2 regions of the Actinomadura sp. NPDC000600 genome follow, and region 1 is predicted to be linked to the other one. Evidence: riboswitches for the same ligand, from Rfam matches in the RefSeq annotation. Region 1 holds a riboswitch; the other holds the start of a gene.

Evidence for each region. Region 1 has a riboswitch for glycine ahead of gcvT (glycine cleavage system aminomethyltransferase GcvT). Riboswitches for the same ligand answer to the same signal wherever they lie in the genome.
Region 2: it holds a riboswitch for glycine, as region 1 does, so the genes downstream of both, gcvP (aminomethyl-transferring glycine dehydrogenase) here and gcvT (glycine cleavage system aminomethyltransferase GcvT) in region 1, are expected to answer to the same signal.

What each region holds. Positions count from the first base shown of each region.
Region 1 is NZ_JBEUPD010000001.1:402,068-406,478, forward strand. Features, by position in the region: gene glyA (serine hydroxymethyltransferase) at 1-193, opposite strand, end outside; gene gcvH (glycine cleavage system protein GcvH) at 297-686, opposite strand; gene gcvT (glycine cleavage system aminomethyltransferase GcvT) at 760-1,854, opposite strand; glycine riboswitch at 1,928-2,014, opposite strand; glycine riboswitch at 2,019-2,114, opposite strand; gene ABWI07_RS01905 (hypothetical protein) at 2,239-2,595, opposite strand; gene ABWI07_RS01910 (M50 family metallopeptidase) at 2,833-4,131, shown strand; gene cds1 (L-cysteine desulfhydrase Cds1) at 4,121-4,411, opposite strand, start outside.
Region 2 is NZ_JBEUPD010000049.1:47,269-51,679, reverse strand. Features, by position in the region: gene ABWI07_RS39815 (lysylphosphatidylglycerol synthase transmembrane domain-containing protein) at 1-928, opposite strand, end outside; glycine riboswitch at 1,200-1,294, shown strand; gene gcvP (aminomethyl-transferring glycine dehydrogenase) at 1,467-4,337, shown strand.

The DNA.
Region 1 (4,411 bases):
CGTAGTAGCGGCGCCCCGGGTACCCCTCGGCGTACTTGTTCGTCAGGACCGACCCCTGCGCCTCCAGCACCGAGACGGGCGCGAAGTTCTCCGACGCGATCATCTCGAGGGTGCCCTGCTGGCGCCGCAGCTCCGCCGTGACGGCCTCGGCGACCTCCGGATCGGCCGTCGCCAGGGAGTCGTACAGACTCATGCTGTGCTCCCCGCGGGCTTCCGGGGCGCCACTTGGCGGCGCCTTCCCTCGTCGCTCGTTCCTCGCTCCTCAGTCCAGGCGCCGCCGCGCCCCTCCAGCCCGCTCATGCTTCCTCGATCAGCTTGTCGTAGGCGGCGGAGTCGAGCAGGTCGCCCGGCTCCTCCGAGATCCGGACCTTGAAGATCCAGCCCTCGCCGTACGGGTCGTCGTTGATGACCTTCGGCTCGTCCACCACCGCGCTGTTGATCGCGGTGATCTCGCCGCTGACGGGGGAGTAGATGTCGCTGACCGACTTGGTCGACTCGACCTCGCCGCACGGCTCGCCCGCCTCGACGGTGTCGCCCTCCGAGGGCTGCAGCTCGATGTAGACGATCTCGCCGAGGGCGTCGGCGGCGTGCGCGGTGATGCCGACCGTGACGATGCCGTCCTCGCCACCGAGGCCCGACACCCACTCGTGCTCCTCGCTGTAGCGGAGCTCCTCCGGAACGCTCACGATCACTTCTCTCTTTCCACTGTGGGGGCGGGGCCCCACACCGCCGGACAACTTGTTCAGGAACGCTTGCAGATCAGGACCGCTTGTAGAACGGCAGGGCCACCACGTCCACCGGCTCGTGCCGGCCTCGGACGTCCACGGCGAGGCCCGTCTCCTCGACGCCGCTGTCGAGGTACGCCATGGCGATCGGCGTGCCCAGTGTGGGCGACGGGGCGCCGCTCGTCACGACCCCGCACGGCGTGCCGCCGGACGTGACGACCTGGTACCCCTTGCGGGGCGCGCGACGCCCCCGCGCGACCAGTCCCACGAGCCTACGGCCCGGAGGGGTCTGCGCCTGCGCCGCCAGGGCGCTCTTCCCCACGAAATCAACGGGCTTGTCCAGCTTCACCACCCGGCCGAGGCCCGCCTCGAACGGCGTCGTCTCGGCGGTCAGCTCGTTCCCGTACAGCGGCATCCCCGCCTCCAGGCGCAGGGTGTCGCGGGCCGACAGCCCCGCCGGGACCACCCCGTCCACCGCCGCGAGCGCCTTCCACAGCGGGACGGCGTCGGACGCGTCGACGAACAGCTCGAACCCGTCCTCGCCCGTGTACCCGGTGCGTGCGACGAGCGCGTCCACGCCGGCGACCCGCCCCGCGAGGATCGCGTAGTACTTCAGGCCGTCCAGCGGCGCGTCGGTGAACCCTTCGAGGATCCCCTGGGAGCGCGGCCCCTGCAGGGCGATCAGCGCGTAGGAGTCGGAGCGGTCGTCCACCGCGGCCTCGAAGCCCGCGGCGCGCTCGACGAGGGCGTCCCGCACGACGGCGGCGTTCGCCGCGTTCGCGACCACCATCCACGTCTCGTCCGCCAGCCGGTAGACGATCAGGTCGTCCAGGACGCCGCCGTCCTGCCCGCAGATCATCGTGTAGCGGGCCTTGCCCACCGGCATCGGCGACAGGTTCCCGACCAGCGCGTAGTCGAGCGCGGCGCCCGCGCCCGGACCGGAGAGGAAGATCTCCCCCATGTGCGACAGGTCGAACAGCCCGGCACCGGTCCGGACGGCCTGGTGCTCGGCGGTCTCGCTCGCATAGCGGAGCGGCATCAGATAGCCGGCGAAGTCGACGAGATTCGCGCCGAGGTCCTCGTGGACGTCGTGCAGCGGCGTCTTCTTCGCGGTCTTGTCGGCGGACATGGGTTCGGCTCCTTCGTCACGGGCGCGCGTGGTCCATCGTCCCACTCGCGCACCGGGCGTATCGGTGCCTCCCCCTCTGTCATCGGCGCCTGAGAGCTTCACCCGCCGCGCGGCGGGCTTTCACCTTCGGCGGGGGACCGGGGTCCCCGCTTTCCAGAGGTCGCCTGGCCCGTGCGGTCCGTGGGCCTGAGAGGTTCCGGGGAGGATTTGCTCCTTCGGCGTCCCAAGCCGGATGCAAGGGACTCTCCCGCACGGGATCATCAGCTGTCGAAAGAGATTAGCAGTGTTCCTGGCGTTTCCCCAGGGCCCGCGCCTGGGGAAACGCGTGTCCCGAGTGCGCTGCCGGGGGTGCACTCGGGACGTCCTGGGGCCTGCGTGCCGGTGTCAGTTGGGGGATGTGCTGGGTGGGGGCGACATCGACTTCACGCAGGTTTGGAGGGCGGCCTTGATCTTTTGGAGTTCGTCCGGGGCGGGGGATCTCGTGGGGTTGGGGGTGGGCATCTCCACGCCTTGCTTGTGCATGCAGTCGTTGAAGGCCTTGACCGCCTTCGACTGTGCCGGAGGGAGGGGCGTGGCCTCCTTGCCCGTTCCCTGCTCGGGGGTGGACGGAGCCGGGGACGCGGCGGTCGGGGCCGGGGAGTTCGACGTGCCCGCTGCCTGGCCGCCCTCGTCGGAGCCCCCGCAGCCGGCCAGGGGCAGGGCCAGGGCCAGGGCGAGTACCGCTACATGACCGCGCTTCAAGGTGGGAACCTCCGTCGACCGGGGTGGGAGCGCCCATGATGCGGGGTCGGCGGTACCTGCGGATACGCATCCTCATGCCAATGCCGCGCGGGCGGGTTAGCACCTCGGCGCAAAGGAGCGGGGTTGTGCGGGTTCTTCGTTCGCTTCAACCGGATCGGGGGCCGTAACGTACTCTGAATTGGTCGCTGGAGATCAACCCCGGGCACGGGGTAACACGGACCCGGAGGGGCACGCCGCATGGTCTACTACCTGGCTGGAGCCTTGATCCTCTTCTTCGGGCTGCTGGTCTCCATCGCGCTGCACGAGCTCGGGCACTTCTCGTTCGCCAAGCTGTTCAAGGTGCGGACCACCCAGTTCATGGTCGGGTTCGGGCCCACGATGTGGTCGAAGCGCAAGGGCGAGACCGAGTACGGCGTCAAGTGGATCCCGCTCGGCGGCTACATCCGCATGATCGGCATGCTGCCGCCGCGCAAGGGCGACGCCCCGGGGCAGGTGCGGCGGATCAGCACCGGGCCGTGGCAGGGGCTGATCGAGTCCGCGCGCGGCGCCGCGCTGGAGGAGGTCGGGCCGGGCGACGAGAACCGCGTGTTCTACGCCAAGAAGTGGTGGCAGAAGCTGCTCATCATGTTCGGCGGGCCCGCGATGAACCTGCTGCTGTCGGTGCTGTTCTTCGCGATCCTGCTGATGGGCATCGGCACCAACCAGCCGCAGCCGGTGATCAAGGAGGTCGCCGAGTGCATGGTGCCGGCCAGCGCCAACGTCACCGCGTGCCCGGCGAGCGCGGCGCCGACGCCCGCGCGGCAGGTCGGGCTCCGGCCCGGTGACCGGATCGTGTCGTTCGACGGCAGGAAGGTCGACGACTACGGGGAGCTCCAGCGGCTGATCCGCGACGACGGCGGCAAGACCGTCCCGATGACCGTCCGGCGCGGCGGCCAGGACGTGCGGCTGAACGTCCCGATCACCCGCAACCAGATGTACGACCTCGAGGACGAGAACAAGGTCGTCAACGTCGGCTTCCTCGGCATCACGCCGACCAGCGCGATCGAGCGGCAGGGGCCCGGGGCGGTCGCGAGCACGATGGGCGACCTGACCGCGCGGACCGCGGGCGCGCTGGTGCGGATGCCGCAGAAGATGGTCGGCGTGTGGAACGCCGCCTTCGGCGGTGAGAAGCGCGACCCGAACGGCCCGATCGGCGTCGTCGGCGTCAGCCGGATCGGCGGCGAGGTCGCCGCGTCCGACGATCTCACCGGCACCCAGAAGGTCTCCTTCTTCGTGATGCTGCTCGGCTCGCTGAACCTCGCGGTCGGGCTGTTCAACCTCATCCCGCTGCTGCCGCTGGACGGCGGGCACATCGCAGGCGCCCTGCTGGAGGCGGTCAAGAAGGCGTTCGCCAGGATCTTCCGCCGCCCCGACCCGGGCTACGTGGACGTCGCCAAGGCGCTGCCGGTGACGTACGTGATGGCGGCCGTCCTGATCATCATGGGCGGCCTGCTCATCTACGCCGACCTGTTCAACCCGATCCGCGTCACGGGGTGACGTCCGGCATCGTGCCGGTCTTGAGGAAGCCGTCCAGCGCGGCCCGGTAGGGGGCGATGTCGATGCCCCGCTCCGCGAGCCACGCGTCCGACCCGTAGGTGCCGGCGTAGCGCTCGCCGCCGTCGCACAGGAGCGTGACGACGCTGCCGCGCTCCCCGCGCGCCCGCATCTGCGCGATCAGCTCCGCCGCGCCCCACATGTTCGTGCCGGTGGAGCCGCCGACGCTGCGGCCGCCGACCTCGCTGGTCCAGCGCATCGCCGCGACGGACGCCGCGTCCGG
Region 2 (4,411 bases), on a different contig from region 1:
GCCGCCAGACGCGGTAGAGCAGCCCGGCGGTCTGCTGGTCGCGGTCGAGGACGCGGACCTCCACGTCCCACTCGCCGTGCGGCCCGCGCCGCGCCGGGAGCCGGGCGCCGGTCCCGCCCCGCGGGCGGTCGGCGAGGACGACGCCGTACCGGCGCGTCTGGTCGGTGCCCTCCCCGGAGCCGTCCAGCCGCGCCGCCCGCTCGGGCCGCAGGCCGAGCCGTTCGAGCGCGGCCACCACGGTCCTGCCGGACGGGCGCGGGTTCGGCGTCCCGACCGCGTAGAGGGTGCCGTGGCCGATGGCGCGGCCCAGCAGGTAGGTGGCCGCCAGCGCGGCCACGGAGGCGTACGACGCGGTCAGCCCGGTCAGCGCCGCCAGCCCGATCATGGTCCAGGTGGCGGCCTGCCAGCGGGCGCGGCCCGCCATCCCGACCGCGCTGACGAACGCGATGACCGGCGCGATGTCGGTGTGCACCGGCGCGGTCTCGGTGCCGCCCCAGATCAGCGAGTCGAGCACGCCCCCCGGCGCGGCCCGCACCACCAGGTCGTCCAGGCCCACCGTGACGCCGAACGCGATCATCGCGGCGAGCAGCGCGATCGCGACCCGCGTCCCGTCCTTGTGGAACAGCCGCTCGATCCCGAACGCGATCGGCACGGCGAGCACCCCGAAGCTGGACACCAGCGTCGCCAGCGTCAGCAGCGGCCGGGGCGCGTGCGCGGTGCCCTGCGCGATGTCGGTCTGGAGGCCGTGCGTCGTCTGCTGCGCGATCGACACCAGCAGCATGACCGCCGCCAGCCCCACGACGGACGCCGCGAACCGGAAGGCGTCGGACGGGCGGCGGATCCGGTCGGGCTGGGCGGGCTCCTCGACGGGGACGCCGGCGGACGCCCCCGGCGCCGGGCGCACCGCGCCGTCGTGGGTCTGTGTCACGCCGTACCGCCGCTCCGGCCATCCGTCATCGTGGCCAGCGTCCCAGACCCGGCGGCGCGCCGTCGAGTCGGCGGAGCGCCGCCGGGACGCGCGTCCATCCCGCAGCCTCATCTCCCCGCCCCCGTGCGGCCCGAGCCCCTCCCGTCCCAGGTGGGTGAGCACATGGTACTCGCCGGTAGACCCCGGGCGCCGGAAGGGCGCGGCCCTTGCGGCGGGCCGGAACCACCCGGTGGACGCGCCTTTGGGTAGGGTTCGTCCTAGGACATGCCGTCGACCCTGTGCGGGAGAGACCCCACGCCGCCAGCGTGGGGCGCCGAAGGGGCAACCTCCCCGGAACCTCTCAGGCAAAAGGACCGCGCGGACGAGGCACCTCTGGAAAGCAGGCGTCGATCCCCGCGCGCGGGGAAGGGCGGCTCACCGAAGGGGAAACCCCGCCGCGCGGGTGAAGCTCTCAGGTGCCGATGACAGAGGGGGAGACCGGCCCGCCGGCCCGCGCCGGCGGCGCACCTGAGCGACCGCAGCAGCCAGGAGGCCTTCCATGACCGCCCAGTTCTTCGCCCCCGTGGCCGCGCCGCAGCACCCGCGGTCGGCGTTCGCCGACCGGCACGTGGGCCCGTCCCCGAGCGACCAGGCGAGGATGCTGGCCGCCATCGGCTACTCCGGCGCCGAGGCGCTGATCGACGACGCGGTCCCCGCCGCCATCCGCACCTCCCGGCCGCTGGACCTGCCGCCCGCGCTGAGCGAGACCGCCGCGCTGGACCGGCTCCGCGAGCTGGCGTCCCGCAACACCGTCCTGACGTCCATGATCGGGCTCGGCTACCACGGGACCACCACGCCCGGCGTGATCATGCGGAACGTGCTGGAGAACCCCGGCTGGTACACCGCCTACACGCCCTACCAGCCGGAGATCTCCCAGGGCCGCCTCGAGGCCCTGCTGAACTTCCAGACGGTGGTGGGCGACCTGACCGGACTGCCCGTCGCGAACGCCTCCATGCTGGACGAGGGCACCGCCGCCGCCGAGGCCATGGCCCTCGCGCACCGCGTGTCCAGGCGCAAGGAGCCCGGGACGTTCCTCGTCGACGCCGACACCCTCCCGCAGACCATCGAGGTCGTCCGGACCCGCGCGGTGCCGCTCGGCATCGAGGTGGTCGTCGCCGACCTGTCCGGCGGGCTCCCGGACGGCGACTTCTTCGGCGTGCTGCTGCAGTACCCGGGCGCCTCCGGCGCCGTCCGCGACCTGGAGCCCGTCATCGCGCAGGCCCACGAGCGCGGCGCCAAGGCCGTCGTCGCCGCCGACCTGCTCGCGCTGACGCTGCTGCGCCCGCCCGGCGAGTCCGGCGCCGACATCGCGGTGGGCTCCGCGCAGCGGTTCGGCGTCCCCTACGGGTTCGGCGGCCCGCACGCCGGCTACATGGCGGTCGGCGAGGGCATCCAGCGCCAGCTCCCCGGGCGGCTCGTCGGCGTGTCCGTCGACGCGGACGGCGCCACCGCCTACCGGCTGGCGCTCCAGACCCGCGAGCAGCACATCCGCCGCGAGAAGGCCACCAGCAACATCTGCACCGCCCAGGTCCTGCTCGCGGTGATGGCGAGCATGTACGCGGTCTACCACGGGCCCGAGGGCCTGGCCGCGATCGCGCAGCGCACGCACCGCCGGGCCGCCGAGATCGCCGCGGGCCTGCGCGCCGGCGGCGTCGAGGTGGTGCACGGCTCGTTCTTCGACACCGTCCTCGCCCGCGTGCCCGGCCGGGCCGCCGAGGTCGTCGCGGCCGCCCGCGAGCGCGGGATCAACCTGCGCCCGGACGGGCCCGACCGGGTCGCGGTCGCCTGCGACGAGACGACGCTGCCCGCGCACGTCGCGGCCGTGCTGGAGGCGTTCGGCGCCCCGGCGGCCGGCGAGGCCCCCGAGGCGTTCCCGGACGCGCTGCGCCGCGAGAGCCCTTACCTGACCCACCCGGTCTTCCACGCGCACCGCTCCGAGACGGCGATGCTGCGCTACCTGCGCAGGCTCCAGGACAAGGACATCGCGCTCGACCGGTCCATGATCCCGCTCGGCTCCTGCACGATGAAGCTGAACGCCACCGCCGAGATGGAGCCGATCACCTGGCCCCAGTTCGCGGACATCCACCCGTTCGCGCCGATCGACCAGGCCGCCGGCTACGTCGAGCTGATCGGCGAGCTGGAGGACCGCCTCGCCGAGATCACCGGGTACGCGAAGGTCTCCGTCCAGCCGAACGCCGGCTCCCAGGGCGAACTGGCCGGGCTGCTCGCCATCCGCGGCTACCACGCCTCCCGCGGCGAGGAGCACCGCGACGTCTGCCTGATCCCCTCCTCGGCGCACGGCACCAACGCCGCGAGCGCCGTCATGGCCGGGATGCGGGTCGTCGTCGTCAAGTGCGACGAGGGCGGCAACGTCGACCTCGACGACCTGCGGGCCAAGCTCGCCGAGCACGGCGACCGGCTCGCCGCGATCATGGTGACCTACCCGTCCACGCACGGCGTCTTCGAGGAGACGATCACCGAGGTGTGCGCGGCCGTGCACGAGGCCGGCGGCCAGGTCTACGTCGACGGCGCCAACCTCAACGCGCTCGTCGGCCTGGCCCGCCCCGGCGAGTTCGGCTCGGACGTCTCCCACCTCAACCTGCACAAGACGTTCTGCATCCCGCACGGCGGCGGCGGCCCCGGCGTCGGCCCGGTCGGCGTCCGCGAGCACCTGGCCCCGTTCCTGCCCAACCACCCGCTGCGCGAGGAGGCCGGCCCCGGCACCGGCGTCGGCCCGATCTCCGCGGCCCCGTGGGGCTCGGCCGGCATCCTGCCGATCTCCTGGGCCTACATCGCGATGATGGGCCCGGACGGGCTGCGCGCCGCCACCGAGGGCGCGATCATCGGCGCCAACTACCTCGCCGCCCGCCTCGCCCCGCACTACCCGATCCTCTACACCGGCCGGAACGGCCTCGTCGCGCACGAGTGCATCGCCGACCTCCGCAAGATCACCAAGGAGACGGGGATCACCGCCGAGGACGTCGCAAAGCGACTCATCGACTACGGCTTCCACGCCCCGACCCTGTCGTTCCCCGTCGCCGGCACCCTGATGATCGAGCCCACCGAGTCCGAGGACCTCGCCGAACTCGACCGGTTCTGCGACGCCATGATCGAGATCCGCCGGGAGATCCAGCGCGTGGCCGACGGCGGCTACGACGCCGAGGACAACCCCCTCAGGAACGCCCCGCACACCGCCGCCTGCCTCGTCTCCGACGACTGGAAGCACGCCTACACGCGCGAGGAGGCCGCCTACCCCCTCCCGTCCCTGCGGGAGAACAAGTACTGGCCCCCCGTCCGCCGCATCGACCAGGCCTACGGCGACCGCAACCTCGTCTGCTCCTGCCCGCCCCCCGAAGCGTTCGAAGATTGAGCAGTGTTTATTTGTGGGCTTTGGGCTGAGGCGCCTGGGGCGCCTCAGCCCAAAGCCCACGTGCGATCGCTGGC